Regions from separate parts of the Cupriavidus sp. H39 genome, predicted to be linked through region 2. Evidence: riboswitches for the same ligand, from Rfam matches in the RefSeq annotation. Region 2 holds a riboswitch; the other holds the start of a gene.

Region 1 (16,029 bases), on a different replicon from region 2:
CGATCAGTCATGGTCATGCGGAAAATCAGGTCCGTCGCAGCGGAGGGTTCGGCAGGCTGGCTGCCGTCAGGCCTGTGCACCGTGCTGGTGCGGACCCGGGAACAGGCATCGTAGCATAGTGGCACGGGCGCGGTCGTCACCCGTTGGCGGCATGCCCGGCTTGCGCGGCGCCTTCGTGCGCGCCATCCTGCCCGGCGGCATGGCATTCGCAACCGGCCCCGGCGGCGGCCTGCTGCAGATTCTGCAGGATGCCGCATTCGCTGGCCGGCTGATGATGGCGGCAGGTCTCGCGCAGCGCCCGCAGCTGGCCCTCCAGCGCCTCGAGCGCCACACGTTGGGCATGGATCTGCGCGATCTGGCGGTCCAGTAGCGTGTTGATATCGTCACAGTCGCGCGACGGGTTGCGCTCGAACTCGCGCAGTCGCCGTACGTCGGACAAGCTCATTCCGAGCGAACGGCAATGACGCACGAAATTCAGCTGCACCAGGTGCCCGTCGTCATAGCGTCGATAGCCGTTGGCCTCGCGCCGGGGCGCGTCGAGCAGCCCTTCGCGCTCGTAATAGCGGATGGTCTCGACATCGCAGCCGCTGGACCGTGAGAGTTCGCCGATACGCATCGCTGATCCTCGCCATACCCTGTAACAACTACAGGGTAGGGGTAGTTTAGTCCAGTCTCACACATCCTGCAGGCGTCGACGTTCGGCCGGTGGACGGGCAAGTGCGGCCATGCGGCATCCTGTAGAATTCCTTCCTCTTTCATCGATAAGCCGTCCCTCTCGTGCGCGCCCTGCGGCTGCTCCTGCTGGTCATGATGCTGGCCTCCCTGCCCCTGCCGGGTGGGGCGGCGACGTTCGCGCACGCGGTGGCGACCACCGCCGAAGTCGCGGCCGCACCAGCCATCGCCCTCAACGCAGACGACGCTGCCGACGTGGCCGCGGCGGGCAACCCCGCCAGCGATTCCTTGCCGGTCCCCGAAGCCGCCGAGCCGCAGTGGCAGCCTGGCGCCGACCTGGCTGAACAGCTGCTGCCCCCGCCGCCCTTGCGCCTGGCCGCCGCGGCCGGCCGCAGCGGGCCGCCGCGCTATGCCGGCGCCGTGCTGCCCGAACCAGACCTGCCACGGCTGCCGCGCCCGCCGCGCGCCGCCTGATCTTCCCGGCGCGGCCCGGCCGCGCCCGCCTGAACCCGCGTGCCGCGCCCTAGCGTGCGGCGCGCGCCTGCGGTCCGACCGCATCCTTGCGCTGCCATGCGCTACACCTACTGCTCCCCACTCACATGAAACGCGTACTGCTTTTCCTGGCGACCAACCTCGCCGTCATGCTTGTCCTCAGCATCACCGCCAGCGTGCTCGGGGTAAACCGCTTCCTGACCGCCAACGGGCTCAACCTTGGCATGCTGCTGGCCTTTGCCGCGCTGATGGGCTTCGGCGGCGCCTTTATCTCGCTGCTGATGTCCAAGACCATTGCCAAGTGGTCGACCGGCGCGCAGGTCATCACCCACCCCAGCACCAGCACCGAGCTGTGGCTGGTGCAGACCGTCGAAAAGCTGGCGCAGCGCGCCGGCCTGCCGATGCCGGAAGTGGCCATCTACGAAGGCGAACCCAATGCCTTCGCCACCGGGTCGACCAAAAACAGCTCGCTGGTGGCGGTGTCCACCGGCCTGCTGCAATCGATGTCGCACGAAGAGGTGGAGGCCGTGCTGGCACACGAAGTGGCGCACGTCGCCAACGGCGACATGGTCACGCTGACGCTGATCCAGGGCGTGGTCAACACCTTCGTGATCTTCCTGGCGCGCGTGGTCGGCTACTTCGTCGATTCGATGCTGCGCAAGAACGATGAGGAGTCGAGCGGCCCCGGCATCGGCTACATGGTCACGGTGATCGTGTGCGAGATCGTGTTCGGCATCCTGGCCAGCATCATCGTGGCCTGGTTCTCGCGCCGCCGCGAGTTCCGCGCCGATGCCGGCGCCGCCGGCATGATGGGCACGCCCACGCCGATGGTGGCGGCCCTGCGCCGCCTGGGCGGGCTCGATCCGGACGGACTGCCGCAGAACCTGCAGGCGATGGGCATCGCCGGCGGCAAGTCGTGGATGGCGCTGTTCTCGAGCCACCCGCCGATCGAGCAGCGCATCGCCGCGCTGCAGTCGGCGCGCTGACGCCAGCGGCTCAGTCGAACACCCGGCCGCGCAGCGACTTGACCTGGCTGCGCTGGCTCTTGCCCTCCAGCCGGCGCTGGCGCGACGCCAGCGTCGGCCGCGTCGGCCGGCGCACGCGCGGCGGCGTGGCCACGCTGCGCACCAGCTCGTGCAGGCGCCGCACCGCCTCGTCGCGGTTCTGGTCGAGGCTGCGGAACTGCTGCGCCTTGATCACCACCACGCCGTCGCGCGTGATGCGATGGTCGTGCAGCGCCAGCAGCCGTTCCTTGTGGTCGGGCGGGAGCGACGACGCGCGCACGTCATAGCGCAAGTGCACGGCATTGGACACCTTGTTGATGTTCTGGCCGCCCGCCCCCTGCGCCCGGATCGCGGTGATCAGGTATTCGTGATGGGGGATGGCTAGGTCGTCGGTCATGGTCCGATCATAGCAAGCACCGCCGGTGCTAGCGCCAGGTATAAGCGAGGCCGACGCCGTAGGTGATCTGGTTGCGGGTGCCGCGCTGGGTCACGATCGGGCTGTCGGCGGCATCGCCGGTCAGGCGCTGGCCATACACCATGGCGCCGCCATACCAGTTCTTGTCGAACTGCCAGATCATCGCCAGCCAGCCGGTGAACTGCTCCAGGCCGCCGCCAGGGCTGTAGGCCGGCAGCCCGCTGGCGACCGCGTCGGATTGGGTCACGCCGAAATAGGTGCGGTTGAAGCTGCCGCTGACCCAGGTCGCGCCAAGCCCGGCGCCCGCGTACAGGCGCGGGTGCAGCGGCACCCACAGCGAACCCGTTGCCGCCACGCGCGCCCCGCCATAGACGATGCCGGCATTGGTCATCACGTTGATGCCGCCGCGCAGCCGCCACGGGATGCGCCCCTGGTTCAGGTATTCGTAGCCGATGAAACCGCCGGCCTCGACCGTGGTGTCGATCTCGTGCAGGCGCGACACCACCGGGTCGTCCACGTTATTGCGGCCCAGCCGCAAGCCCACCGCCGGCCCCCACTGGAACCCGGTCAGCCCGCCGAAATTGAACTGGGCATAAGGTCCGTACCATTCCAGCAGGCGTCCTCCCGGCGTGACATAGCGCACGCCGGGCACCACACCGATCATGCGGTCCTTGCCGCCGGCAAATTCCGTGGTGGAACCGACGCCCAGGCCGGCCATATTGGGCAAGGAGCCGGGCAGGTCCAGCGGTGTGGCAACGGCTGCCGCGCCTGCGCCGGCGAACGCCAGTCCTGCCAGCCCGCGAAGGATGTTCTTTGGAATCGCCATGACTCTCGGCGGAACGGCGCCGGTGACGCGCCAGACTCGGTGGAGTGTGTGAATCTATCAGCACCGTCGAGCGGCACCGCCAAACGCGTGCTGAAAGTTTTCATCGCGCGAATTAAGGCTTCCCCGCCGGGGCGGTCGTTGCATGGCACATCGGAGGAAATTTGGCGCGCCCGGCTGGGATCGAACCAGCAACCCCTGCCTTCGGAGGGCAGTACTCTATCCATTGAGCTACGGGCGCGCGGGACGGTTTTGCAACCGGTTTTGCGGGTACAGCGGTTGCGGCGGGCGAATGCCGCCGCAGGAAAGTCGCATAGGATACCGCTTTTGCCGGGCGCCGTCCATGCGGGGCCGCCACGGGCGTCAGGGAACGTCTCGCAACCGCCGCTTTTTGGCACTGGCAGGGGGGCTTTGGCGCTATAATCACGAGCTATTTGCGTCAAATCGTGCCCGTCGCGCCGCCGGCGCAACGAGTCGACCGGGGTCAAATCCGCGCGGCTGGTTGTGGGCGACAATCGGGCCCCGGCCCGGGAGACAGTCCGAGGTACGCAAATGGCAACAGACCCAAGTCAGGCAAGGGCCGCAGGGGAGCGCGGGCGGTCCGGATGGGGCCGGATAGTGGTCAGCGAAAGGCCACGCCAGGGCCAGAAAAAGCAAGCCGAGCGTAAGCGGCCAGAAGGTTTCCTGCAAAACTGAGAGTTCTGTATGAGCGACGTCCACAACGAACACCCCGAACACGAGTCTCCCATCAAAACCCCGAAGCAGTTGATCGCAGTCGTGATCGCGGCGTTCCTGGTGCCGATCATCGTGATCATCCTGCTGGTCAACTTCGTCGGACACGGCTCGACCGAAAGCGCCGGCGCGGTCACCACCGCCGAAGCCGTCAACGACCGCATCAAGCCGGTCGCCTCGCTCGAAATCAAGGATCCGAACGCGCCGCGCGTGTTCAAGACCGGCGAACAGGTCTACAAGGAAATCTGCGCCGCCTGCCACGCCACCGGCGCGGCGGGTGCGCCCAAGTACGGTAACGCCGGCGACTGGTCCGCGCGCATCGGCCAGGGCTTCGAAGGCCTGATGAAGTCGGTGCTCCATGGCAAGGGCGCGATGCCGCCGCGCGCCGGCAGCACCCCGGACGACTACACCGATTACGAACTGTCCCGCGCCGTGGTCTACATGGCCGACGCCGGTGGTGCCAAGTTCCCCGAGCCGGCTGCCCCGGCCGCTGCCGCACCCGCCACCGCCGCAGCCTCTGAAGCCGCCGCGCCGGCTGCTGCGGCGGCGCCGGCCCCTGCCGCTGCGGCTGCTCCGGCCGCCGCTGCCGCCCCGGCACCCGCAGCGGCTGCCGCCGCACCGGCCGCGCCTGCAGCGGCCTCGGCCGAAGTGGGCAAGAAGGTCTACGAGCAAGTCTGCGCCGCCTGCCACGCCGCCGGCGTGGCCGGTGCGCCCAAGTTCGGCGACAAGGCCGCCTGGGCCCCGCGCCTGAAGGAAGGCATGGATGCGGTCCACAACTTTGCGCTCAAGGGCAAGGGCGTGATGCCGCCCAAGGGCGGCTATGCCGGCCCCGACGCCGATGTGATCGCCGCCTCGGACTACATGGCCAACGCCGCCAAGTAAGCCGGCTCCCGTCGCAAGAAAACCGCGCATTTTGCGCGGTTTTTTTTCGTGCTCGTGTCAGCCGTGTCCGGGCGGATCGTTGCGCGTTACACCACGCGCGAGTAGCGCGGCACGATGCGGATCGGCTGGGCGCCGTCGTTGGCGGCACGGGCACCGTTGTCGAGCGGCCGCGCGGCGTCGTCGCGCAGGTAGCGGTCGAACACCATCGCCACGCGGCGCACCAGCAGCCGGCCCAGCGGCGTCACGGTAATGCGGCCGGGCTCGCAGCGCACCAGCCCGTCCGCGGACAGGCGGCCCAGCTCGGCCAGCTCCGCGGCGAAGGTCAGGTTGAAATCGATGCCGTGCCGCGCCTCGATGCCGGCAAGGTCGAGCACGCCATGGCACATCAGGTCGCCGATGATCTCGCGCCGCAAGTGGTCGTCGGCCGTCATCGCCAGGCCGCGCGCCAGCGGCAGGCGGCCCTGGTCGAGCGCGCCGTAGTAGTCGTCGAGCGTGCGCGCGTTCTGCACGTAGCGTCCGGCGATCGCGCCGATCGCCGAGATGCCGAGCCCCACCTGGTCGTAGCCGGCGTGCGTCGAATAGCCCTGGAAGTTGCGCTGCAGCCGGCCCTCGCGCTGGGCCACGGCGAGGTCGTCGTCGGGCAGCGCGAAATGGTCCATGCCGATATAGACATAGCCCTCGGCGGTCAGCCTCTCGATGGTCGAGACCAGGATGTCGAGCTTCTCGCCGGCCGGCGGCAACGCCGTTTCGTCGATACGGCGCTGGGGCTTGAACACATGCGGCAGGTGGGCGTAGCTGTAGACCGAAAGCCGGTGGGGTCGCAGCGCCAGCACCTGGTCGATGGTGCGGCCAAAGCGCGCCGCGGTCTGGTGCGGCAGGCCGTAGATCAGGTCCAGGCTGACCGAGCGGAAGCCCAGCGCGCGCGCGGCATCGACCACGGCGCGGGTCTCCTCGAACGGCTGGATGCGGTGGATGGCCTGCTGCACCTCGGGGTCGAAATCCTGCACGCCCAGGCTGACGCGGTTGAAGCCCAGTTCGGCCAGCAGCGCCATGCGGTCCTGGTCGACGCGGCGCGGGTCGATCTCGATCGAGTGCTCGCCCTCGGCCGCCAGCGTGAAGTGCGTGTTCAGCAAGGCCATCACCCGGCGCATTTCTTCCGGGTTCAGGAAGGTCGGCGTGCCGCCGCCCCAGTGCGACTGGAGCACCTGCCGGCGCGTGCCCAGGCGCCCGGCCACCAGCGCCATCTCGCGGCCCAGGTAGGTGACGTAGCGCGCGCTGCGGCCGTGGTCGCGGGTGATGATCTTGTTGCAGCCGCAGTAGTAGCAGATGTTCTCGCAGAACGGGATATGCAGGTACAGCGACAACGGCGCCGGCGCGTCGGCGCGGCAGGCGTCCAGCGCATCGTGGTACAGCGACAGGTCGGGACCGTTGTGGAACCGGTCCGCGGTCGGGTAGGAGGTATAGCGCGGACCGTTGCCGTCGATGCGCCCGGCCAGCGCGCGGAAGTCGGAGAGGGCGCCGCGGTCGAGCGCGGGGGGAGTCATGGCAGACGGGTTCATGGGGGCGCGGGGGAATGGGTGTGTGACACGTCATCGTAGGACCGTGCCGGCGCCAGGGGCTTGACCGCCGTCAAGCGGGAGCCGGGGCCGCTAGTATCGCGCCCCGCCAACCTGCGCGCGTGCGTCACATTGGCGTCACGGGTGACGGGTACGCTGCGCGCCACCGCGCCCGCGCAATCCCTCCCTTTCCTGGCCATGTCACTTTCCCGCCGATCCCCAACGCCCGCGCCGTACCCAGTGCTGCGCGGCCAACTGCCGGCACCCGCCGGCCGGCGCCGGCTGCTTGCCGCGACCGGCATGGCGCTGGCCCTGCCTGCGCTTCCCGCCCTGGCGCAGGCGCCGCGCACGGTGGTGGTCGGGCATCTGCTCGACCGCAACGGCGCGCAATCCGACCTGGCGCGTGACTACCTGGCCGGCGCCAAGGTCATGTTCGATGCCGTCAACGCCGGCGGCGGCCCGGTGCGCATCCTGCATGTCGTGCGCGATGCGGATCCGGATCTGCGCCGCGCGCTGGCGCAGGCGGTGTCGCTCGCCGATACCGAGCATGCCGGGCTGCTGTTCGGCCCCGGCGACCGCTTGCTGCCCGCACTGGCGTCATCCGCCGAACTGGCCCGGCGCGGCATGCAGATCGTGGCGCCGCTGTCGGGGCTGGCGCTGGCCGCCGACAATGTCTGGTTCACGCGGGCCGACTACCAGGCTGAACTCGACGCCGCCGCGCAGCAGTTGCGTGGCTACGGACTGACGCGCCTCGCGCTGGCCGTGGCACCGGTTTTTGCCGTCTCGTCGCTGGCCCGGCTGGAGGCGCAGGCCGGCACCCGCGCGGTGCTGCTGGAAGGCACCGGCGCAGCCGCGGCCCGGCGCATTGCGGCGACGCGTCCGGGCGCGGTGATCGTCGCCGGCGACACCCTGGCCTATGCCGAACTGGGCCGGGAGCTGGCGGCCCAGGGTTGGTACGGGTTCCTGGTCGGCCTGTCCTCGGTCAGCGCCAATGCCGCGCGCGAGATCCTGGGCCGCGGCTACGCCGGCGGCCTGGTGCTGACCCAGGTGGCGCCGGGCCCGCAGCAGGCCACGTTGCGGGTGGTGAAGGAACACGTGGCGCGCATGAAGCAGTACCTCGACGAGCCGCCGTCGCCGGCGACGCTGGCCGGCTATATCGGCGCCGCCTGGCTGGCGCGGGCCCTGCAGGGGGTGCGCGCGGGCGGCCCGGCCGAACTGCGGCGGGCGCTGCAGGGGCGCTTCGACGTGGGTGACTTCACCCTCGACTTCACGCGCGGGCAGCGCGGCTCGCAGTACGTCACGCTGGCCGTGTCAGGCGCGAAGTAGCGTTCGACCGCGCCGGAACGGCTCAGCCTGCGACTGCCTTGCCGCCATTGCCGAGCAGCGCCTTGAGCGCGCCGAGGCGGTCCTTGGGGCTCATCGCCGGAGTCGCGTCGACCGGCGCGGGTGCCTCTTCCAGCTTCATCTCGCCGATAAAGCGCGACGGCTGGCACGAATAGGTTTCTCGCGCGCGCTTGCGCTTTTTGCACCAGCTGACATGCAGGCTGCGCTGCGCGCGCGTAATGCCCACGTACATCAGGCGCCGTTCTTCCTCGATCTTTTCGTCGCTCATGTCCTCGTCCTCGCGGCAGTGGGGCAGGATGCCCTCTTCCACGCCGACCAGGAACACATGCGGATACTCCAGCCCCTTGGACGCATGCAGCGTGGACAGCCGCACCGCGTCGGGATCTTCCTCGCGGCCTTCGAGCATGCTCATCAGCGCCACGGTCTGCGTCAGTTCGAGCAGGTTCTTGCCTTCGCTGCCGAACCCGTCGGCAGTGTCGAAGCCGGTGGCTGCCTCGCCCTCCGTCCCCTCGGGCTTGGTGCCCTTGCGCTTGAGCCAGTCGAGGAATTCCAGGGTATTGGTCCAGCGCGACTGCGCCTGCCGTTCGTCAAAACTGTCGTACAGGTAGGCCTCGTAGTGGATGCCTGCCATCAGGTCGTCGAGCACCTCGGTGGCCGGGTCCTTCGCGGCACGGTCGGCCAGCCGCACCATCGATTCGCAGAACACGCGCAGCGGTTCGAGCTGGCGCGGCTGCAGCTTGCCCTCGATGCCGCCCATCATGGCCGCCTCGAACAGCGACACCTTGGCCTGGCCGGCAAACGTGCCCAGCACTTCCAGCGTGGTGTTGCCGACGCCGCGGCGCGGCGTGGTGATGGCGCGGATAAAGGCGGGATCGTCGTCGGGATTGGCGATCAGGCGCAGATAGGCGCAGATGTCCTTGATCTCGGCCTTGTCGAAGAAGCTCTGGCCGCCCGACAGCACGTAGGGGATGCGCTCGCGCCGCAGGATCTGCTCGAACAGCCGCGCCTGGTGGTTGCCGCGGTACAGGATGGCGTAGTCGCGGAACTGCGCGCGGCGCTCGAACTTGTGCGCGGACAGGCGGAACACTACCGACTCGGCCTCGTGCTCCTCGTCGTTCATCGGGTGGATGGCGATCGGGTCGCCCATGCCGTGCTCGCTCCACAGCTTCTTGTCGAACAGCTTGGGATTGTTAGCGATGACGGCGTTGGCCGCTTCCAGGATGCGCACGGTGGAGCGGTAGTTCTGCTCCAGCTTGATCACCTTCAGGTCCGGGAAGTCGGTCTGCAGCCCGCGCAGGTTGTCCAGCGTGGCGCCGCGCCAGCCGTAGATGGCCTGGTCGTCGTCGCCCACCGCGGTGAACGCCGGCGCGCGCAGGTGCGAGCCGCCCGCGAGCAGCTTGAGCAGCTGGTACTGGCAGGCGTTGGTGTCCTGGTATTCGTCGACCAGGAAGTAGCGCAGGCGGTTCTGCCACTTGAGCCGGACCGCTTCATTGCGCGCGAACAGCTCCGCGGGCAGGCGGATCAGGTCGTCGAAATCCACGGCCTGGTACGCGTTCAGCGTGGCGACGTAGTTGCGGTAGACCAGCGCGGCCTGGTGTTCGTCGGCATTACCGGAGACCGCGGCCTGCGCGATCGCGGCCTCGGGGTCGACCATGCCGTTCTTCCACAGCGAGATCGTGCTTTGCACGCCGCGGATCAGCTTCTTGTCGGTGGTGCCCAGCTGTTCCTGGATCAGGCCGAAGCAGTCGTCCGAATCCATGATCGAAAACTGCGGCTTCAGGCCGACGTGCTCGGCTTCCATGCGCAGGATCTGCACGCCCAGCGAATGGAAGGTACAGACCGTCAGCTGCCTGAGCGGGATGCGCTTGCCCTCGCGCGTGGTCTTGCCCTCCATCAGCTTGGCGATGCGCTCCTGCATTTCCTTGGCCGCCTTGTTGGTAAACGTGACGGCGGCGATATGGCGCGGCTCGAAGCCCTTGTCCTCGATCAGATGCGCGATCTTCTGCGTGATCACCCGGGTCTTGCCGGAGCCCGCGCCGGCCAGCACCAGGCAAGGCCCGTCCAGGTAGCGGACGGCTTCGGATTGGGCGGGGTTCAGGCCATGGGTCATGCGGGAAGGCGCTTTGGGGGCGGCAAGGGATTCGATCGGAAAGGGCGGCGAGGCAGGCGGGGCGCGCCGCATCCCGTCAACAGGACCGGCGGCAAAGCTGCCGATGTTAACACGCACGCGGTGGCAGGTCAGTCAGCGTAATCCGCGTGCGCAGGGCTGTTTGTGTCACCGGCGTAACACTTCGTAAAGCCCGGAGCCGATTGCGCAATACGACGCTCTAACAAGTGTGTCCCTCGGCCTGTCGGAGGACTTGGGCATGCATAAATCATCACATCGGAGCCAAACCATGAAATCCCTGCAAGCTTTGACCAAGGTGACCCTGATCGGCATGACGGTCGCGGCCTTTGCCGGTTGCGCGGACATGACCCCGAAGCAGCGTAATACCGCCATTGGCGCGGGTGCCGGCGCCGTCGGCGGCGCCGTCCTTACGGACGGCAGCGCGCTGGGTACGCTGGGAGGCGCCGCGGTGGGCGGCGTCATCGGCAACGTGGTCACCGACGACAAGAAGAAGTAAATCCGGCCACGCAGCACCGGGTACGGCAGGCTCCGGCGGTGGTTTGACAAAGGCCGGGGCCTCCCGTACATTGCGCGCATCCGACCGGGAGAGCGCGCAGAACTGCGCCGCCGAAGGGGTATCACCCGAAAACTCTCAGGCACCACGGACCGGTCGGATCGGCATGCAACATGCACACGATGCATGCCGCACTCTGGAGAGCGGCACCCGCCATTCGTGGCGAGCGTGCCCACCGAAGGGGCGCGCGAGGATGGGATCGACCCGGTCCGCCTCGTAATCTCTCAGGTATCGAGGACAGAGGGGTCATCCGCTGCAGCGGATTGCCTGGCATCACGGCCAGGTGATCGTTGCGGCGGATGACCCTTTTTTGTTTTCGCCAACCGAGACTGCCCCCGAGGATCCCATGACGCTCCAGGCCACGCCCCTCAACGCTATCCACCGCGCCCTCGGCGCCCGCATGGTCGACTTCGGCGGCTGGGACATGCCGGTCAACTACGGCTCCCAGATCGAAGAGCACAACGCCGTGCGCACCGATGCCGGCATGTTCGACGTCTCGCACATGTGCGTGGTCGATCTCGCCGGCCCCAATACCCGCAGCTTCCTGCGCGGCCTGCTGGCCAACAACGTCGACAAGCTGCAGACCCCCGGCAAGGCGCTCTATTCGTGCATGCTCGACGAGAACGGCGGCGTCATCGACGACCTGATCGTTTATTTCTTCGCCGAGGACCGTTTCCGCCTGGTGGTCAACGCCGGCACCGCGGTGGGCGACATCGACTGGATCCGCGCCCGCAACGACGCCACGGGCAGCGGCGTGACCATCACCCCGCGCCGTGAAGACGTCGCGCCGGAAGGCGTGCAGCCGCTGGCGATCGTCGCGGTGCAAGGGCCCAACGCCCGCGCCAGGGTGTGGAGCACCTTCCCCTCGACCCAGCCTTCCGATGCGCTCAAGCCTTTCAACGCCGTGGTGGTGCAGGACCCCGCCCTGGGCGAAGTGATGGTGGCGCGCACCGGCTACACCGGCGAAGACGGCTTCGAGCTGGTGCTGCCGGCAGCCAGCGTCGCCGGCCTGTGGGAAAAACTGAATGCCGCGGGCGTGCGCCCGGCCGGCCTGGGCGCGCGCGACACGCTGCGCCTGGAAGCGGGCATGAACCTGTATGGCCAGGACATGGATATCAACGTCTCGCCGCTGGACGCGGGCCTGGCGTGGACCGTCGACCTGCAGAGCGAGCGTGACTTCACCGGCAAGGCGGCGCTGGCCGCCAACGGCCAGCAGCAACAGTTCCTCGGCCTGATCCTGCGTCCGACGGAAGGAAAAGCGGGCGGCGTGCTGCGCGCCCACCAGAAAGTCATTACCCCCGCCGGTGACGGTGAAATCACCAGCGGCACCTTCAGCCCCTCGCTGTCGCAATCGATTGCGTTCGCGCGCCTGCCGCTGGGCGTGAACGTGGGCGACACCGTGCAGGTGGAGATCCGCGACCGCAAACTCAACGCGACTGTGGTTAAACTGCCGTTTGTGCGTCATGGCAAGGCACTCGTGAGCTAAGGGAAAGCCCCGCTCACCCAACGGTCGCCCTCGCCTGCCGGCGCGTCATGCAATTCGCGCCGGGCAGGCATCACCCAACAAGAAACAGATCTGAATCCGGAGAACCTTCATGAATTTCCCCGCTGACCTCAAGTACACCGAGTCGCATGAGTGGGTGCGCGTCGAAGCTGACGGCACGCTCACCATCGGCATCACCGACCACGCCCAGGATGCGCTGGGCGACATCGTCTTCCTGGAACTGCCTGAAGTGGGCAAGTCGGTCGGTGCCGGCGACGCGCTGGCCGTGGTGGAATCGGTGAAGGCGGCGTCCGACATCTACGCCCCGGTGGCCGGTGAAGTGATCGCCGTCAACGAGGCCGCCACGGCCGCGCCGGAAAGCGTCAACGCCAACGCCTTCGACGCGTGGCTGTTCAAGCTCAAGCCGGCCAATGGCGACGACGTCAACGGCCTGATGTCTGCCGACGCCTACAAGGCCAGCGTCGGCGCCTGATCGCCCGCCGGTCCCGCGCCAGGGATCGGCACACCGCATTCGCGGCGCCGCGGCACGGCTGACCACCTGCCGCTGCGCCCACCACGAGGTTCTTGCCCATGAACGCCCCGCTGCCCATGAACGCCGCCCAAGCAACCCGGCCCACGCTGGCCGAACTGGAGGCGCGCGACGCCTTCGCCGCCCGCCATATCGGCCCCGATACCCCCGAGCAGCAGCACATGCTGAAGGCGCTCGGCTATGACAGCCGCGCCGCGCTGATCGACGCCGTGATCCCCGCCGCCATCCGCCGCCGCGACGGCATGCCGATGGGCGAGTTCACCGAGCCGCTGAGCGAAGAGGCGGCGCTGGCAAAGCTGCGCACCCTCGCCGGCAAGAACAAGGTACTGAAGAGCTTTATTGGCCAGGGCTACTTCAACACCATCACGCCCGGCGTCATCCTGCGCAATATCTTCGAGAACCCGGCCTGGTACACCGCCTACACGCCCTACCAGCCCGAGATCTCGCAGGGTCGCCTGGAGGCGATGCTGAACTTCCAGCAGATGGTCACCGACCTGACCGGCCTGGACATCGCCAATGCGTCGATGCTGGACGAAGGCACCGCAGCGGCCGAGGCCATGACGCTGCTGCAGCGCGTGAACAAGCACGACTCGAACACCTTCTTCGTCGCCGACGACGTGCTGCCGCAGACGCTGGAAGTGGTGCGCACGCGCGCGCTGCCGCTGGGCATCGAAGTCAAGGTCGGGCCCGCCGCCGATGCCGCCGCCGCGGGCGCCTTTGGCGTGCTGCTGCAATACCCGGGCGTGAACGGTGACATCAACGACTACCGCGCCATTGCCGAGGCCGTGCACGCCGCCGGCGGCCTGGTGGTGGCCGCCGCCGACCTGCTGGCGCTGACCCTGATTGCCGCCCCCGGCGAATGGGGTGCCGACGTGGCCGTGGGCAATTCGCAGCGCTTCGGCGTGCCGCTGGGCTTTGGCGGCCCGCACGCCGGCTACATGGCGGTGAAGGACGCGTTCAAGCGCTCGATGCCGGGCCGGCTGGTGGGCGTGACCATCGATGCGCAAGGCAACAAGGCCTACCGCCTGGCACTGCAGACGCGCGAGCAGCATATCCGCCGCGAGAAAGCGACCTCCAACATCTGTACCGCGCAGGTGCTGCTGGCGGTGATGGCGTCGATGTACGCCGTCTACCATGGCCCGCAGGGCCTGAAGCGCATCGCGCAACGCGTGCATCGCCTGACCGCGACCCTGGCCGCGGGCCTGGAAGCGCTCGGCTTCGCGCGCACCAACGCCAGCTTCTTCGACACGCTGACGCTGGAAACCGGCTTCAACACCGATGCGATCCATGCCGCCGCCACCGCGCGCGGCATCAACCTGCGCCATGCCGGCGCCACGCGCGTCGGCATCTCGCTGGACGAGACCGCCACCCGCGCCGACGTGATCGCATTGTGGGAGATCTTTACGCAAGGCAAGCCGCTGCCGGCCGAGGTGGACTTCGACAAGCTCGAGGCCGCCGCGGACGATGCCTTCCCGCCCGCGCTGGCGCGCACCAGTGCCTACCTGACGCACCCGGTCTTCAACACGCACCACGCCGAGCATGAAATGCTGCGCTACCTGCGCATGCTGGCCGACAAGGACCTGGCGCTGGACCGCACCATGATCCCGCTGGGCTCGTGCACGATGAAGCTGAACGCCACCAGCGAGATGATCCCGGTGACCTGGCCCGAGTTCAGCCAGATCCACCCGTTCGCGCCGCTGGACCAGACCGTGGGCTACCGCGAGATGATCGACCAGCTCGAGGCCATGCTGTGCGCCGCCACCGGCTATGCCGCGGTCAGCCTGCAGCCCAACGCCGGCTCGCAGGGCGAGTACGCGGGGCTGCTGATCATCCATGCGTATCACGCCAGCCGCGGCGAAAGCCATCGCGACATCTGCCTGATCCCGTCGTCGGCGCACGGCACCAACCCGGCGTCGGCGCAGATGGCCGGCATGAAGGTGGTGGTGGTGGCCTGCGACGAGAACGGCAACGTCGACCTGGACGACCTGGCGAAGAAGGCCGGGCAGCACAGCCAGAACCTGGCGGCGATCATGATCACCTACCCGTCCACGCACGGCGTGTTCGAGCCGGGCGTGCAGCAGATCTGCGAGATCGTGCATCAGCACGGCGGCCAGGTGTACGTCGACGGCGCCAACATGAACGCGATGGTCGGCACCGCCGCGCCGGGGCAGTTCGGCGGCGACGTGTCGCACCTGAACCTGCACAAGACCTTCTGCATCCCGCACGGCGGCGGCGGCCCGGGCGTGGGCCCGGTCGCGGTCGGGGCGCACCTGGCGGACTTCCTGCCCAACCAGGACAGCGTCGGCTACCGCCGCGACGAGCGCGGCATCGGCGGCGTGTCGGCGGCGCCGTTCGGCTCGGCCAGCATCCTGCCGATCTCGTGGATGTATATCGCGATGATGGGCTCGGCCGGCCTGACCGCCGCCACCGAGAACGCGATCCTCGCGGCCAACTACGTCGCCAAGCGCCTGGCGCCGTACTACCCGGTGCTGTACACCGGCCAGCATGACCTGGTCGCGCACGAGTGCATCCTGGACCTGCGTCCGCTGCAGAAGGAAACCGGCATCAGCAATGAAGACGTGGCCAAGCGCCTGATGGACTACGGCTTCCACGCGCCCACCATGAGCTTCCCGGTGCCGGGCACACTGATGATCGAGCCGACAGAGTCCGAAGCGCTGCACGAGCTGGACCGCTTCATCGACGCCATGATCGCGATTCGCCAGGAGATCGGCCGCGTCGCCGACGGCACCTTCGACCGCGACGACAACCCGCTCAAGCACGCGCCCCACACCGCAGCGGTGGTGACCACCAACGAGTGGACCCACCAGTACACGCGCGAGGAAGCCGCCTACCCGGTGGCGTCGCTGCGCACGCAGAAGTACTGGCCGCCGGTCGGCCGTGCCGACAACGTGTATGGCGACCGCAATCTGTTCTGCGCCTGCGTGCCGGTCAGCGACTACGTGGTGGACTGAGCCGGCACCCCGGCCAGAAGCTAAGCTGTACTCAGGGCGCCGCGCAAGGCGGCGCCCGCCGGTTTGCCGGCGTTAACCTGGAGCCGTCCGTGGCAGTCAGCGTTTTCGATCTGTTCAAGGTGGGCATCGGCCCGTCGAGCTCGCACACCGTGGGGCCGATGCGCGCGGCCCTGATGTTCGCGCAAGGGCTGGAGCGCGACGGGCTGCTGCCGCAAGTTGGCAGCGTGCGGGTGGAGCTGTACGGCTCGCTCGGCGCCACCGGCAAGGGCCACGGCACCGACAAGGGTGTGATCCTGGGCCTGATGGGCGAGGCGCCCGACACCATCGATCCGGATGCCATCGACACGCGCCTGGCGGCCTTGCGCAAGACGCGCGAGCTGTCTTTGCTGGGCCGCCACGTGGTCCCCTTCATCGAGAAGGAGC
Region 2 (16,029 bases):
CTGGCCACGACGATGGCCGCGCCGGCCGCGGCCCAGAATACCGGCTGGCCTAACAAGCCGATCCGGATGATTGTTCCCTTTCCGGCGGGATCGTTCACGGATACCGTGGCCCGGGTGCTTTCGGAGCGCCTGACCAAGTCTCTCGGCCAGCCTGTGGTGGTGGAAAACAAGGCTGGCGCGAACGGACTGATCGGCGTTGGCGAGGCCGCCAGGGCGGCGCCCGACGGCTATACCTTGCTGGTCACCAACTCCAGCAGCATCACCATCAACCCGCAGATCTACAAGAAGGGCACCTACTCGCCAAAGGACTTCACGCCGGTCACGCTGGTCCTGGAGGCGCCCTTCATCCTCGTCACCAATCCTGAATGGTCGCAGAAAAACGCGGTCGGCTCGGTGCCCGAGCTCGTGCGCTACGCGACGCAGCATCCTGGCAAGGTCAGCTATGGATCCGCCGGGCCGGGCAATATTGCGCATCTCAGTTTTGCCATGCTGAACAACCGGACCAGAATCAAGACCACGCACATTCCCTACAAGTCCGCGGCCCAGGCGCAACTGGCCGTGATCAGCGGTGAGCTGGATACCGCCTTCGACACCTGGACCGCGCTGCCGCAGATCAAAGCGGGCAAGCTGAAGCCCCTCGCCGTCAGCGCTCCGAAGCGCATGGCGCAGTTGCCGGAGGTGCCAACGCTCGAGGAGCTTGGCATCTCGCCCTTCGACGTGACCTTCTGGATCGGCATGCTGGTACCGGCCGGCACGCCGCCGCAGATCGTCCAGAAGCTTCATTCGGTCGCGCAGGGGCTGCTCGAGGACAGCAAGGCGAAGACCGCGCTGGGCCAGCAAGGCGATGTCGTGATGATCGATCCGGCCAATTTCGCGAAGCGCGTGGCAAAGGAGGAGGGCAATTGGACGGCGGTGATCCAGCGCGAAGCGATCACGCTGGATTAAGGCGGCAGACGGCGCGGCGAGCGTTGCGAAGTCTGTGGGGAATGTGCACTTTGGCGGAGGTTGATTGATAGCGCCGGGCGGCCAGTATGCGGCCGACTGGCCTGGCGCGGGCTGGTGAGTTTTACCGTCGTAGAACGACCGACCCTTCGCCGTCAATCAAGTCTTCGTGTCTGGAACGGCCGTCCATCGTTGTTGAGCCGTCATTCGCTCACCCCTGCAAACTCGGTAGCGCGGACAGGACTCAAACTTTCTCCCGATCTGCATCGGCCTGTTGAAACTATCCTGGCCTGGCGCCCGACCCGATGATGAGTTCAAGCTCGGTCTTGAAGCCATCACCGGCGTCAAACTGCTTTAGGCATTCATAAACATCGTTCCAGGCCTTCAATCTCGCCGCGACGTCGAGGTCGGCTATCACAGCCCGGTATGCCCCGGCGGCTTCCTGCATCAGTTGCAGAGCATCGGACGCGCTCGGCAAGGCGAGTTGCGCTCGAACGTGTTGTGTTTTCACATCGCCAAGACCGCTGTCGTTCATCAGGCGTTCCATCACGCCATCGCCTCCCAGTGCGAAGATTCCAGGTTGTCCGGGCGCGGGAGGAGACTTGCCTGCGTGGCGTAGAAGGATCGCCATCGGCTGAGCCATGAAGGGATTGTTGGCCGGCGTCGTGAAGACCAGCGCCGCGAAACGCGCGCCAGGCTTGAGTGCGCGTTGGACAGCTATCAAGGCCTCACCAGGTGACGGAAAAAGCATCAATCCCAAGCGGCACATCGCCGCGTCGAACGGCGCCAATGTCTCGTCCAATTCGTCTGCGGCGCATTCCAGTGTTTCGATATTCTGAAGACCGGCACGCGCGGCATTTCGGCGGACATGCTCCAGCATGGTGCCCGATAAATCACAGGCAACCACTTCGCCGTCGGCACCCACTCGCATTGCTGCCTGGATGCTCTGGCTCCCGGCACCGCAAGCGAGATCGAGAACGCGCATACCCGGCCGGATACCGGCCATATCCATGAGCGTGTCCGTGGCGCCCGAAAGATTGGTGGCGAACACATGCTCCCACTTCGCCCAGCCGGGTGCTGCCGATTCCCACGTATTGCGAAGATTGGATTTCACCCTGCTGTCGGTCATCTGTACGCTCCTCAGGACCCACCGCCGTTTGTACAGGAGCATTGTATTGCGCAAGCGATCGTGTGGGTCCTGTCGTGCAGCGCCCGTTGGTTGGCCTCCACGCAGAAGGCTTTCATTCTGCGCACAATTGGAGACTGCGCGGGTGAGTGAGTGCCTTCCTGAACGAATCCAACGGCTGAGTGGCCATTTGTTCGGCTCCGGTCTTGCCCTGACCCTCTACCTTCGCATCATCAGATCCCGCCCGCCGCCATGGCAGCGCCCGGCACTACCGCCGGCGCCGTTCCCAGTGCCTGGTCCACAACGCCCGCCACCATGTCCGCCGTCACCGCCGACAAGGTCCACCCCAGGTGTCCATGGCCGGTGTTGTAGAAGATGCAGGCCGCGCGACCGCGCCCCACGCGCGGCAGCATGTCGGGCATCATTGGCCGCAGCCCGGCCCACGGCACCACGCTGCGCGTGCTGACGCCGGGGAAGCACTGCTGCACCCAGTCCACCAGCGGGCGGATGCGGTCGGCGCGGATATCGCGGTTGGTGCCGTTGAACTCGGCGGTGCCGGCAACGCGGAAGCGGTCGTCGCCCAGGCGGCTGGTTACCAGCTTGGTTTCGTCGTCTAGCAGGCTGACCACCGGTGCCGCGGCGCGGCTGGCGTCATCGGTCAGGTTGACGGTGATCGAATAGCCCTTGACCGGATAGATATTGACGCGGTCGCCCAGCCCGGCGGCCAGCGCGCGGCTGGCGGTGCCGGCGCAGATCACGGCGCCGTCGAAGGTGGAACTGGCGGTGTCGTTGTCGTCCTGCACGGTGACGGTGGCATGCCGTCCGTCCGTTTTCACCGCGCGCACGTCCTGGCCGTACAGGCAGCGCACGCCCAGGCGCGCAATGGCGGCGGCGAGGCCGCTGGTGAACTTGTGGATGTCGCCGGTGGAATCGCTCTCGGTGAAGTAGCCGCCATAGTAGGAGCCTGCCAGCGTCGGCTCGATCGCCCGCATCTCCCCGGGCGTCACCGCGCGCCGCTCCAGGCCGCCTCGCGCCAGCAGCGCGGAGACCCGGCCGGCATGCTCGAAGCCGGCCCGGTCGCGATAGATATGGAGGATGCCGGCCCGCTTCAGGTCGAAGTCGATGCCTTCCTGCGCCGCCCAGGCAAACAGGTGCTCGCGCGCGGCGATGGCCAGGCGCGCGGTTTCGATGGTGTTGCGGCGGTAGTGGGGAATCGACGCGATGAACTCGGCGAACCATGACAGCTTGTGCCAGCTGGGCCGGGGATTGACCAGCAGCGGCGCATCATTGCGCAGCATCCATTTGATGCCCTTGACGAGGGTGGACCAGTGGGTCCAGACCTCGGCATTGGAGGCGGAGAGTTGCCCGCCGTTGGCGAACGAGGTCTCCATGGCGGCATAGCGGTGCCGTTCGAACAGCGTGACGGAGAATCCGCGCCGGGCCAGCGCGTAGGCCGTGGTAACACCGGTGATGCCACCGCCGATGACAGCGATCGTTTTCATGATCTGCAGGATCCAGGAACGTCTGAGGGTAGGAGTCCGCACGCAACATGCGTGAAGGACGCCCCCTCTGTTCTGGACCTGAGAGATTCACGACGCCTGGCCGCGGGGGCGGGGCGCGCTTGCTCCTTCGGTATGCCGGGCTGACGATGGCGTCCGGCATTCTTCAGAGTGCACTGACGGGTGATGCCGGTCCTTTTGCCTGAGAGTTTCCGGGGCGGTTGCTCCTTCGGCGCCGTGCGCGGCGGGCGCCGCGACGGTCTCTCCCTGCATCACGCTGGCTGGATGCCAGTCGGGGCAATGTAGTGACAAGGCCGTGCATTGGGTATGCGGGTTAACGCTGAGATTGCCGGCGGCCCGCGTCGCTATGTCGCATCGGCGCCAATCGCCTCGCCCCATAAAATGTCAGCGCTCGCTATCGGGGAGGCGCGGGAGGCGCCTGATGCTGCGCAGGACAGCGAGCCAAAAAGACGACAACAAGGTTTCCAGTGAAGAAAAATCGCATTGCGCTCGCGGTTTCGGCGGTGCTGATGGGGCCCCCCGTTGCGGTCGCCCAGGCCGTGGATGCGCCCGAGCCGCTGCAGGAGGTGGTGGTCTCGGCCAAATCGGAGTCCGGCGAAACACCGGCGATCCCGCCCAACACGCCCGCGCCCGCCTACGGCATCCGCAGCACCCGCATGGCCGACTTCAACGTGGTCAATACGGAAGACGCGCTCAAATACGCGCCCAACCTCGCCGTGCGCAAGCGCTTTATCGGCGATATGAATTCGATCATCTCGGTGCGCAGCACCAGTTCGCGCCAGTCGGCGCGCGGGCTGGTCTATGCGGACGGCCTGCTGCTGTCCAACCTGCTGGGTTCGGATTTCAGCTTCCCGCCGCGCTGGTCGCTGGTCAATGCCGCCGAGATCGAGCGCATGGACGTGCTGTACGGCCCGTATTCGGCGCTGTATCCCGGCAACTCGCTGGGCGCGACGGTGCTGATCACCACGCGCACGCCGGAGAAGTTCGAGGGCGATGCCGGCGTGCAGCTGTTTGCGCAGCGTTTCGGCCTCTATGGCACCCATGACAACTTCAACGGCGTGCATGCCAACGCCTATGTGGGCGACCGCGTCGGCGCGTTCTCGTGGCTGGTCAGCGTGGACCGGCAGGACAGCAAGAGCCAGCCGCTGAGCTTCTATACCGCGTCGCGCTCGACGCGACCAGCGGGCGCGGCGGACATCCCGGTCTCGGGCGCCTATTTCGACCGGGACCAGAGCGGCCGCGATCGCGTGGTGATGGGCGTGAACAGCGAAGGCATCACGCACACGGTGCAAGACCAGCTCAAGCTCAAGCTCGGCTACGACATCACCAGCACGCTGCAGGCCCAGTTCACCGCCGCCTACTGGCAGCAGGACCGCTCCAATTCCACCGGCAGCTACCTGCGCGATGCCAACGGCAACGTGGTCTCGGGCGGGCCGGTGAATATCGGCGGCTACCAGTATGTGATTCCTGCCAACGCCTTCGCGCCGGGCAACGGCGAGGACGCGCGCTGGCTCTACGGGCTGTCGCTGCGCACGCGCAATCAGACCGGCTGGAACTTCTCGGGCGTGGCCTCGCTGTTCGATGTCAGCAAGGACGTGAGCCGCAGCGCCGGCACCGCCGGCAACGGACCGGGAACGGTGACCTATGGCGATGGCACCGGCTGGCGCACGCTCGACCTGAAGGCCGACTACCGCCCGCAGCGGTTGCAGGGCGGGCATTGGGTCACGGTCGGCTACCACTATGACAACTACCGGCTGAGCAACACCAGCTACGACACCTCTGACTGGCGCGCGGCCACCATCACCGCGTTCAACAACGCCTTCGCCGGCAAGACCGAGACCCAGGCGCTCTTTGCGCAGGACGCCTGGTACTTTGCCGAGGACTGGAAGCTGATTCCCGGCGTGCGCTACGAGCACTGGCGCGCCTATGACGGCAGCCGCAGCCAGCCGGGCGTGGCGGTCGGCTATCCCGTGCGCAGCGAATCCAACTGGTCACCCAAGCTGACGCTGGAGAAGGCGTTCGGGCAGGACTGGCTGGGCCGGTTGTCGCTGGGCCAGGCCTATCGCTACCCGACCGTCAGCGAGCTGTTCCAGGGCCGCATCACTGGCACGGCGCTGATCAACAATGACCCCACCCTGCGGCCCGAGCGCTCGTTCTCGAAGGACCTGACCTTCGAGCGCACGGTCGATGCCTCGAACTTCCGGGTCTCGCTGTACGAGGACGATATCCGCGATGCGCTGGTCAGCCAGACCAACACCACGGTATTCCCCACCGTCACCAGCTTCCAGAACGTGGAGCGGGTGCGCACGCGCGGCATCGAGCTGGCCTATGACGGGCGCGACGTGCTGGTGAGCGGCTTCGACCTGTCGGCCAGCGGCGCCTACAACCATTCGAAGACGCTGGAGAATGCCAACAACCCGGCCTCGGTGGGCAAGTATTTCTACCGCATCCCGAAGTGGCGCGCCAACCTGGCGGGCACCTATCGTTTCGCGCCGGCGTGGGCCGGCACGCTGGCCATGACCTATTCGGGCCGGCAGTACAATACGCTCGACAATTCGGACACCAATCCCGATACCTTTGGCGGCACCAGCAGCTTCCTGACCTTCGACGTCAAGGTGACCTACAAGCCCGCGCGCAATGTGCGGCTCGGGCTTGGCATCGACAACCTCACCGACCAGCGCTATTACGTCTACCACCCGTACCCGGGCCGGACGTTCTACGCCGAGGCAAAACTTTCCTTCTGAGCCCGTGAACACGCTGACTTCCACCCTGCCAGGCACCCGTCCCGCCGTCCGCGTCATCCTTGCCGGGCTGGTCGCCTGCGTCGCGGTGGCGGCCGCCGCCAGCGCGACCGCGCAGACGCACGGCAATCATGCCGGCCATGGGGGCCAGGCCAGGGCCGTGAAGACGAGCGAACTGGGCACCGGCGCCGCCTTCGACCGCGACGGCAAGCTGTGGATTGCCTACAAGGACGGTCCCCATGTTGCCGTGCGGTCGTCGACGGACTACGGCCGCAGCTTCGGCCCGGCGCGGCATGTCAACGGCACGCCGGAGCTGGTCGCCGCCGATCATGAAAGCCGCCCCAAGGTGGCCGCCGGGCGCGATGGCGAGATCTACGTCACCTGGACCCAGCCGCTGCCCACGCCGTGGACGGGCTTTATCCGCTTTGCGCGCTCCACCGACGGCGGCAACACCTTTGCCGAACCGCTGACGGTGCATGCCAACCGCGACCAGATCGCGCATCGCTTCGACGCCATCGCGGTGGATCCGGCCGGGCGCGTCTTTGTCAGCTGGATCGACAAGCGCGACGTGGCCGCCGCCGAGGCGCGCAAGCAGCCGTATGCCGGCGCCGCGATCTACTACGCCGTGTCGTCCGATCATGGCAAGAGTTTCCAGGGCGACTACAAGATCGCCGACCAGTCGTGCGAATGCTGCCGCATCGTGTTGTCGCCCACGCCGGATGGCCGCATGCTGGCGGTGTGGCGCCATGTGTTCCCGCCCAACGCGCGCGACCACGCGCTGGCGCTGCTGGGCGCCGACGGCAAGGCCACGCCGATGCAGCGCGCCACCTTCGACGACTGGCGCATCGACGCGTGCCCGCACCACGGCTCTGGGGCTTCGGTGGCGCCCGACGGCACCGTGCACATGGTGTGGTTCAGCGTGCGCGAAGACAAGCCGACGGTGTCGGTGGGGCGCTGGCGCGACGGCAAGCTGCAATCGCAACGTCCGCTGGAGGATGCGCGCGCGCAGCATGCCGATATCGTCGCGCTGAACGACAACGACATCGCGGTGGTGTGGAAATCGTTCGACGGCCAGCAAACGCGGCTCGCCGCCATGCTGTCGCACGACGGCGGCAAGACCTGGCAGACGCGCAAGCTGGCCGGTACCGAGCGTGATTCCGACCAGCCGCACCTGCTGCAGCACGCCGGCCGCGCCTACGTGCTATGGCGCACGGAGGCCGAGGGCTTCCGTGTATTCGCGCTCGGGCAGGAGGGCGCATGATGCGATCGCGCCGCCAACTGCTCGCCGCCGCCGTTGCAACATTGGCGCTGCTGTCCGGCACGGCCCATGCCGCCGGTCCGGCCGCCGACCGTGTCGCGGTGTTCGATTCGGCCAATGCCGCGCGCCTCGCCGCCAGCCAGGGCGGCAAGCCCTTCGTGCTGGTGGTGTGGTCGCTGGATTGCGTCTATTGCAAGCGCAACTTCGACGCCCTCGGCAAGCTGCGTGCACGCCATCCGGCGCTGCGCGTCGTCACGCTGTCGACGGACAGCGCCGACGCCCTGCCGCAAGTGCGGCAGGTGCTCCAGCGCGTCAGCCTTACGCGCAATGCGTGGGTGTTCGGGCATGAGCCGCAGGAGCGGCTGCGCTATGCGGTCGACCCCGACTGGATGGGCGAGATGCCGCGCACCTACTTCTATCGTGCCGATGGCCAGCGACAGGGCGTGTCCGGCGTGATCAGCGACAACGACTGGGACCGGCATCTGCGCTGGGCCGGCATCGCGGGCTGAACCGCCGCGTCGCCAGCCCGGCGCCGCATTTCAGGACAGTTCCTTGGGCAGCTTGCCGCCGTTGGCGGCCAGTTCCTGCATCAGGCGCTTGTGCAGCCAGACGTTCATCGCGGCGGAATCGTTCATGTCGCCGCTGTAGTGCAGCTCGCGCGCGAGTTCCTTGCGGTGTTCCAGGCTGCTGTCGATGCCAAGCGCCTTCATCGCATCGACAATGGACGTGCGCCAGTTCAGCGTCTGCCCGCTCTCTTGCACCAACCGGTCCATGATGGCCTCGACATCGACGCCTGACAGCGGCGCGGCTTGCGCTCCGGCGGGCGCACCCGTCGTGCCCTGGACGTTGCCGCCGGCGGGCGCCGTGCCGGTGCCGGAGGTTGGCGCGGTGCCGGCCGGCGCGCCGGCCGAAGTCGGCGACCCGGCGGCGGGTGTGCCCGCGGTGGTGGTGGCAGCGGGCTTGTGCTTGCCCAGCAGCTTGTTGAGGATGTCCTTGAAGATGCTCATGGCGGGCTCCTGAAAGGTGGATCGTGGCAGCAAGCCCTTGCAGGTTCCGGGCCACCGTTGCTGCGCGTTGCTGCCGCGCGGTTAGCACACGCCGTTTGTAAATGGTGCGTGTATCGGCACGGGCTTCCACGCTTCAGCCGCCGGTATTGGCTGCGTGCCGCATGCCTTGCCCTGTTTCCGGATTGGTAGTTTCCCCACTCTGCCGGCATTGCCCGTAGCGCTATCATTCGCGCCTATTGGTTCAATAAAGAAACAGATGTTCAAATATGAACACGCGACCCACAGGGCCAATGCGAGGGCTGGTGTGGCCGGCAAGGAGAGACATCGTGAAATTCCGCATATTCGCTCCCGCACTCGCCGCAGCGCTGCCGCTGGTGGCGGCAGCGCAGTCCGTGACCCTCTACGGCGTCATCGATACCGGCGTGGAATACCTGAACCACGTCGGCGCGGCGGCCGATACCCTGGTGCGCCAGCCGTCGCTGGCGGCGACCGTGCCGTCACGCTGGGGCTTGCGCGGCAGCGAGGACCTGGGCAACGGGTTGAAGAGCGTGTTCGTGCTGGAATCGGGGTTTGCGCCTGACTCGGGCGTTTCGAACCAGGGCGCGCGCCTGTTCGGGCGCCAGGCCTTCGTCGGGCTGAGCGGCCCCTGGGGGCAGGTCGGGTTCGGCCGCCAGTACACCATGCTGTTCTGGGCCAGGCTGGATACCGACATCCTGACCTCCAACGTCTATGGCGTCGGCTCGATCGACAGCTATATCCCCAACACGCGTGCCGACAACGCGGTGTCGTACAAGGGCAAGTTCGGCGGGGTCACCGTCGGCGCGACGTACAGCCTGGGCCGCGATGCCGTCAATGCCGGCCCCGGACCGGCCGGCACCAACTGCGCGGGCGAGAACCCGGCGGACGCCAGGGCCTGCCGCGAATGGTCCGCCATGCTGATGTACGAGACCGGCTGGTGGGGGGTGAGCGCGGCCTACGATTCGCTGCGCGGCGGACCGGGCGCGTTTGGCGGCCTGACCCGCAGCAGCCTGACGGACGATCGCTTCTCGCTGGGCGGCTACATGCTGCTGCAGCGGACCAAGCTGGGCCTCGGCCTGCTGTCGCGCAACAACCAGGCGAGCGCCGCGCCGCGCAGCGATCTGTGGTTCGCGGGGGCCTCGCATGACCTCACGCCCGCATTCAACCTTGCCGGCGAACTCTATTACCTGCGTTACCGGCACAGCGCGAACCGGGCCTGGCTGGGCGCGATCCGCGGCACCTATGCGTTCTCGAAGCGCACCTCGGTCTATGCCACCGCGGGTTATATCGACAATCGCGGCCAGTCGGCACTGTCGGTCAGCGGAGGCAGCCCCGGCGGCAATCCCGCGCCCGGCGGCAACCAGGCCGGTGTCATGCTTGGTATCAAGCAGATCTTCTGAGCCGTTGCGGCCATTCAAGAGGTAGAACGATGAAACCATCCCGCTCGCTGTCGATGCTGACCGGCATCGTCCTGGTCTGCGCTTCAGCGCTCTCGGCCGCCGCGCCCGCCACGGCGCCGGTGGCTGTCACACCCTCGGCGGTGCCGGGCCGCGCAGGCGATGCCGATCGCGCCGACCATTTCCGCGTGACGCTGCTTGGCACCGGCACGCCGGTGCCGTCGCCAACCCGCGCCGGCTACAGCACGCTGGTGGAGGCCGGTGGCCAGAAGCTGGTGTTCGATTTCGGCCGCAACGTATCGGTGCGCCTGTGGCAGCTGCGGATTCCGCTGGGCAGCGTCGATGCGCATTTCCTCACGCACTTCCATTCCGACCACCTGGTGGGCCTGCCCGACCTGTGGCTGACCGGCTGGCTGCGGCCGCCCTATGGCCGTCGCGACCGGCCCATGGCGCTGTATGGGCCGGCGGGCACGCGCGCGCTGGCGGATGGCCTGCGCCAGGCCTTTGCCGCCGATATCGCGATCCGGCACAAGGACGAGGGCAGCGCGCTCACCGGCATCACCATCGATGCCCACGACGTGGCGCCCGGCGTCGTCTATGAAAAGGACGGCGTGCGCGTGACCGCGTTCGAGAACGACCACGGCGACAACATCCGCCCGTCGTATGGCTATCGCATCGACTATCGTGGTCGTTCGGTGGTGTTGTCGGGCGATACCCGCTTCAGTCCCGCCGTGGTGGCGCAGGCCCGCAATGCGGACGTGCTGGTGCATTGCGTCACGCTGATCCCGGATGCGCTGCTGGCGTCCACCCCCGCGTACCGCGCCATCTACGACCATCTGTCTTCGCCCGAGGATGCCGCGCGGGTGTTCCAGGCCGCTGCGCCCAAGCTGGCGGTGTTCAGCCACATCGGCCTGAACGGCGATGCCACCGTGGGGCAGATCGTCGAGCGGGTGCGCAAGACCTACGCCGGTGAACTGCTGGTCGGCGAAGACCTGACCCGCGTGGAAATCGGCCTGGATGGCCGTGCCGGCACCGCGGGCGGCATCGCGGTGTGGCAGGAAAAGCCCTGAGCCACGGGGCGGCGCTGGCCGATACGATCAGTCCGGCTTGATCCCGGCGCGCGCAATGATCGGCTTCCAGCGCTGCTGCTCCTGCGCGATGAAGCGCGAGAATTCCGCCGGCGTGCCGCCCACCACGATGGCCGCGTCCGCGCTCAGGCGTTCGACCGAGCTCTGGCTCTTCACTGCCTTCATGGTGGCGTCCGCCAGCTTGTCGGCGGCCGCCTGTGGCAGCGAGGCCGGCGCCAGCAGGCCGTACCACTGCGTCATCTCGAAGCCGGGATAGCCTTGCTCCGCCACCGTGGGGACGTCAGGCAACTGCGCAATGCGCTGGGTCGTGCCGGTGGCGATGCAGCGCACCTTGCCGGCCTTGATGAATTGCAGGATCGCGGGCGCGCCGACCGCGGCGGCGTCCAGGCGGCCGGACAGCAGGTCGGTGATCTGCGGGCCGCTGCCGCGGTACGGCACGTGGGTGATGAAGGTGCCGGTGGCGGCCTTCAGGTATTCAAAGGCGAGGTGGCCGGCACTGCCGTTGCCCGCTGAACCATAGTTGAGCTTGCCGGGCTTGCCTTTGGCGAGCGCGACGAATTCCTTCAGGTTCTTCGCCGGCACGTCGGGATGGACCACGTACAGGCTCGGCACCTTGGACAGCAGCGAGATCGCGCGGAAGTCCTTGACGGGGTCGTACGGCAGCTTCGGGAAGATGAAGGGATTGACCGCGAGCGTGCCGATATGGCCGAGGATCAGCGTGTGGTTGTCATCGGCGCGCGCAACTTCGCCCATCGCGATATTGCCGGCGGCGCCGGGCTTGTTCTCGACGAACACCGACACGCCCAGCAGCTTGGTCAGCTCCGCCGCGGTCGAGCGCGCAACGATCTCCGAACTGCCGCCCGGCGCGAACGGCACCACCAGCCGGATCGGCTTGGCGGGCCAGGCCTGGGCGCGGGCGAGGGTGGGCGCCAGCGCGTACGCGCCGAGCGCGGCGCCGGCCTTGAGCAGTTGGCGGCGAAAGGGATTGGTCATGCTTGTCTCCTGGAATTGCGGTAGCCGGGCCATGGCGAGCCACGGGCGATAGTGGGTAGCGCGGGCGTTACTCGGGTTTGATGTTGCCGTCGCGGATGACCTTGGCCCAGAGCCGCGCCTGCCCGTCGATGAACTGGCGCGCTTGAGCCGGCGGCGCCGCCACCACTTCGCCGCCGAGTTCGGCCACCCGTTGCCGGATCTGGGCGCTGGTCATGACCTTCTGCAGCGCATCGGCAAGCTTCGTGGCGACCGGCTCCGGTGTCGTGGCGGGGACGAAGGCCGCGTTCCATTCATAGACCTCGTAGCTGCCCACGCCGGCTTCCTGCATGGTCGGCACGGCCGGCAGCGCCGGCGTGCGCGCCCGGCTGGTCACCGCCAGCGGCTTGAGCTTGCCGGCCTGGATGTGCTGCAGGCTCGAGGCCACGTTGGCGAAGAACAGCGGCACCTGGCCGGCGATGACATCGGTCATGGCGGGGCCGCCGCCCTTGTACGGCACGTGCAGCAGGTCGACGCCGGCACGCTGCTCGAACAGCACGCCCGCCAGATGCTGCGCCGAGCCGTTGCCTGACGACGCAAAGGCGACCGAGCCCGGCTTCTGTTTGGCCATGGCCACGACATCGCTGACCTTGCCCGCCGGAAAGCTCGCGGTGGCCACCAGCACGTTGGGATAGCGCGCCAGCACGCCGAGCGCCCGGAAGGCCTTGTCCGGGTCGTAGGGCAGGCGCGGATAAAGGCTCGGGTTCACGGCATACGACGAGGCATCGATCATCAGCGTGTAGCCATCCGGCGCGGCCTTGGCGACATAGGCGGCGCCGATCTGCCCGCCGGCGCCGGGCCGGTTCTCGACCACCACGGTCTGCCCTAGCTCGCGCCCGAGAGCCGGGGCAATCAAGCGTGCCATCAGGTCCGCGCCGCCACCCGGGGGGTAGGTCACCACGATGGTGAGGGGGCGTGCCGGCCACGTTGCGGCAGGGTCGGCGGCCTGCGCCGGCGTGAGGGTGGCGATCATGGCCGTGGCAGCGATCGCGTGGCGTGCGTGCATGATTCTGTCTCCGTGGGGACGGTCCGTTAGCGGACGTCAGCGGTATAGCGAAAGGCAAAGGCGTCGCCGCGCGTGAGCCGGTATTCGATGCACTGGCCGGCCAGGTCGAAGGCGTAGCGCGTGACGACCGCGCACGGATGCGCATCGGGCAGCGCCAGCAATCCGGCCTCGTCCGCCGCCAGCGTGCGGAAGGTCACTTCGTCGACGGCGCGATGGACCGTGACGCCGCAGGCGCTGCCCAGCAGCGGGTAGAGCAGGTCGCCCCACTGCGCCCGCGGCAGCTGTTGCAGCGCTTCGCAGCGCGGCAGCGGCAGCCAGATCGATTCCAGCAGCCGCGGCGTATCGTCCAGCCAGCGGCGGCGCGAGATCGCCAGCCCGCGCGCGCCGCTTGCCAGGCCGAAGCGCGCAGCCATGGCCTGGTCCAGCCTCACCGCGCGGCACGACAGGATTTCGGAGCGCGGCACCACGGGCGCGCCATCGGACCGGCCGAAGCGGAAAAACCGCATCAGGCTGGCGCCGCTCAGTCCCTTGCGCACAAAGGTGCCCTTGCCCTGCACGCGCTCCAGCAGGCCTTGCTGGACCAGCACGGCAATGGCCTGGCGGATGGTGCCCAGCGCAATGCCGAATTCCCTGGCCAGCGCCCCCTCGGCCGGGATGGCACTGCCTGGTGTCCAGTCGCCGGAAACGATCCGGGCTTGCAGTGCCGCCGCAATCTGGCCGTAGCGGCTCAGGCCCGCGGCGGCGGGAGTGGTCTGGTGCAGCGCGTTGTCTGGCATGCCGAAGCCGTGCTAAATTGATTGCTCATGTCCTCTAGAGGACTAGAATACTGACGCGGGTCCGGACGCCATATCCGGATATACCCGCCCCACGGAGGGCTGATGATGAGCCGGCACGCTTTGCCGCTGGTGGATACCCACTTCCACGTCTTCGATAACGGTGCTGCCATGCCGTCGGCCCGCTACCGGCCCGCTTATGCCGCCGGACTGGAAGACTGGCGGGCCACGCTGGGCGGCTTGGGAGACCTGTATGGGGTGGTGGTGCAAACCAGCTTTCTGGGCACCGACAACTCGACGCTGCTGGCCGCGCTGCAGGCCTGGCCCGAACGCCTGCGCGGCGTGGCGGTGGTCGACCCCTCGGTGACCGACCCGCAACTGGAAACGCTGCAGGCCGCCGGCGTGCGCGGGATTCGCCTCAACCTGTACGGCGATCCGGACTGGCAGCGCATTGCCACCGCGCCCTGGCGCGGGCTGTTCCGCAGGATCGATGCGCTGGGCTGGCATGTCGAACTCCATACCCACAACGGTGACGGCGGCATGGTGCTGGCGCGGCTCGACGCGGCCCTTGGCGATGCCGGCACGCCGGTGGTGCTGGACCACTTTGGCCGCCCTGGCAGCGCCGGCATCGCCGATGCCATCTTCGGGGTTGCCGCGGCCGTGCGGGCGCGCCGCCCGGTGTGGGTGAAGATCAGTGCGCCATACCGGCTGCCATCACCGCACGACTGGCCCGCGCTGGCGCAGGCATGGCGCGAAATCGTCGGCGACGATCGCCTGCTGTGGGGCAGCGACTGGCCATGGACCAACCACGAGGGGCCGGTCCGGCTGGACGAGTGCCGCACGCTGGCCGCGTGGCAAGGGCCGGCCGGCGATGGCGAGGCGGCGGGTGCGGCGTTGTCCGCCGCGCTGCGCTGGCGCAACGCCGCGGCGCTGTACGGGTTTGCCGTGGCGGCGTAGCGGTCTTACATCGCCACGCCGCCGGCATCAATCCAGCGCCAGCACCGCAGGCAGCGCCGCCACCAGCAGATCGATCGTGACCCGCAGCTTGGAGGGTAGGAAACGCGTGCGCGGCCATACCAGGTGCATCGGCGTGCGGCTGACCGAGGCGTGCGGCAGCACGCGCGCCAGCGTGCCTTGTTGCAGTGGCGCGCGCACCAGCCATAGCGGCAGGTTGGCCACGCCGGCACCACGGAGCGCGGCCATGGCGAGGGTGTCGATATCGTCGAAGCCGATCCAGTGCGACAGGCCGGGCTGCACCGTATTGCCGTCAGCGCCGGCCAGCGACCAGGGTACCGCCTGGCTGCCGTGCAGGTAGACTAGGCACCGGTGCGAGGCCAGCCCGCCAATGCTGGCCGGTGTGCCGTGACGGCGAAGGTAGTCGGGGGCCGCGCACAACACCATGGCCTGCGTGCCCAGCGGCCGTGCCACCAGCGTATCGCTGTCCGGCAGGCGGCCGCTGCGGATCGCCAGGTCGATGCCGTCGTCGGCAAAGTCCACCAGCCGGTCGGTGAAATTGCCTTCCAGCCGCAGCTGCGGATGACGGTCCGCCAGCTCCAGCAGCAGGGGCGCCACATGATGGCGGCCGAACACCACCGGAGCGCTCACGCGCACGCGGCCCGCGACGGCGCCGCGCCCCGCTTCCAGCATGTGCTGCGCGGCATCCAGGTCTTCCAGCGCCTGGGCGCAGCGTTCGTAGAACGCCTGGCCGTCATCGGTCAGGGCCAGGCTGCGTGTGGTGCGCACGAACAGGCGGACGCCGACGCGCGCTTCCAGCCGCGCGATGGCCTTGCCGACAGCCGAGCGCGTCAGGCCCAGGCGGGCCGCCGCCAGGGCAAAGCTGCCGGCCTGCGCCGCGGCCACGAAGGCCGTGATGCCGGCCAGCCGGTCGTGGGTTATTGGTTCCATGGAGGCTACACAGGAATGAATTCGATTGCCCAATGGATCTACAGGGGAATCAGTATAGTGGGTTCACCGTAATTCCCTACTGGAGCTTCCATGACTTCCTCCATGCAACGCTGGCAACTCTCGGCGTTCGGCCGCGACAACCTGCACCGCGTCGATGCGCCGGTGCCCACGCCCGGACCTGGCGAAGTGCTGATACGGGTGCAGGCGGTGGCCCTGAAC

Evidence for each region. Region 2 has a riboswitch for glycine ahead of ACOCMH_RS01250 (D-amino acid dehydrogenase). Riboswitches for the same ligand answer to the same signal wherever they lie in the genome.
Region 1: it holds a riboswitch for glycine, as region 2 does, so the genes downstream of both, gcvT (glycine cleavage system aminomethyltransferase GcvT) here and ACOCMH_RS01250 (D-amino acid dehydrogenase) in region 2, are expected to answer to the same signal.

The regions. Positions count from the first base shown of each region.
Region 1 covers NZ_CP189848.1:98,294-114,322, forward strand. Annotated here, with positions in the region: gene ACOCMH_RS15975 (Cd(II)/Pb(II)-responsive transcriptional regulator) at 137-616, opposite strand; gene ACOCMH_RS15980 (hypothetical protein) at 808-1,146, shown strand; gene htpX (protease HtpX) at 1,272-2,150, shown strand; gene arfB (alternative ribosome rescue aminoacyl-tRNA hydrolase ArfB) at 2,161-2,565, opposite strand; gene ACOCMH_RS15995 (MipA/OmpV family protein) at 2,594-3,409, opposite strand; tRNA gene ACOCMH_RS16000 (tRNA-Arg) at 3,572-3,647, opposite strand; gene ACOCMH_RS16005 (c-type cytochrome) at 4,112-5,020, shown strand; gene hemN (oxygen-independent coproporphyrinogen III oxidase) at 5,107-6,564, opposite strand; gene ACOCMH_RS16015 (ABC transporter substrate-binding protein) at 6,775-7,902, shown strand; gene ACOCMH_RS16020 (UvrD-helicase domain-containing protein) at 7,925-10,030, opposite strand; gene ACOCMH_RS16025 (glycine zipper 2TM domain-containing protein) at 10,317-10,544, shown strand; glycine riboswitch at 10,620-10,706, shown strand; glycine riboswitch at 10,728-10,852, shown strand; gene gcvT (glycine cleavage system aminomethyltransferase GcvT) at 10,948-12,087, shown strand; gene gcvH (glycine cleavage system protein GcvH) at 12,197-12,577, shown strand; gene gcvP (aminomethyl-transferring glycine dehydrogenase) at 12,676-15,606, shown strand; gene ACOCMH_RS16045 (L-serine ammonia-lyase) at 15,696-16,029, shown strand, end outside.
Region 2 covers NZ_CP189846.1:156,310-172,338, reverse strand. Annotated here, with positions in the region: gene ACOCMH_RS01260 (tripartite tricarboxylate transporter substrate binding protein) at 1-945, shown strand, start outside; gene ACOCMH_RS01255 (class I SAM-dependent methyltransferase) at 1,223-2,071, opposite strand; gene ACOCMH_RS01250 (D-amino acid dehydrogenase) at 2,302-3,612, opposite strand; glycine riboswitch at 3,628-3,747, opposite strand; glycine riboswitch at 3,748-3,846, opposite strand; gene ACOCMH_RS01245 (TonB-dependent receptor) at 4,098-6,332, shown strand; gene ACOCMH_RS01240 (sialidase family protein) at 6,337-7,590, shown strand; gene ACOCMH_RS01235 (TlpA family protein disulfide reductase) at 7,587-8,096, shown strand; gene ACOCMH_RS01230 (DUF3597 domain-containing protein) at 8,127-8,594, opposite strand; gene ACOCMH_RS01225 (porin) at 8,921-10,012, shown strand; gene ACOCMH_RS01220 (MBL fold metallo-hydrolase) at 10,042-11,079, shown strand; gene ACOCMH_RS01215 (Bug family tripartite tricarboxylate transporter substrate binding protein) at 11,107-12,090, opposite strand; gene ACOCMH_RS01210 (tripartite tricarboxylate transporter substrate binding protein) at 12,158-13,132, opposite strand; gene ACOCMH_RS01205 (GntR family transcriptional regulator) at 13,159-13,908, opposite strand; gene ACOCMH_RS01200 (amidohydrolase family protein) at 14,011-14,862, shown strand; gene ACOCMH_RS01195 (LysR family transcriptional regulator) at 14,890-15,810, opposite strand; gene ACOCMH_RS01190 (zinc-dependent alcohol dehydrogenase family protein) at 15,901-16,029, shown strand, end outside.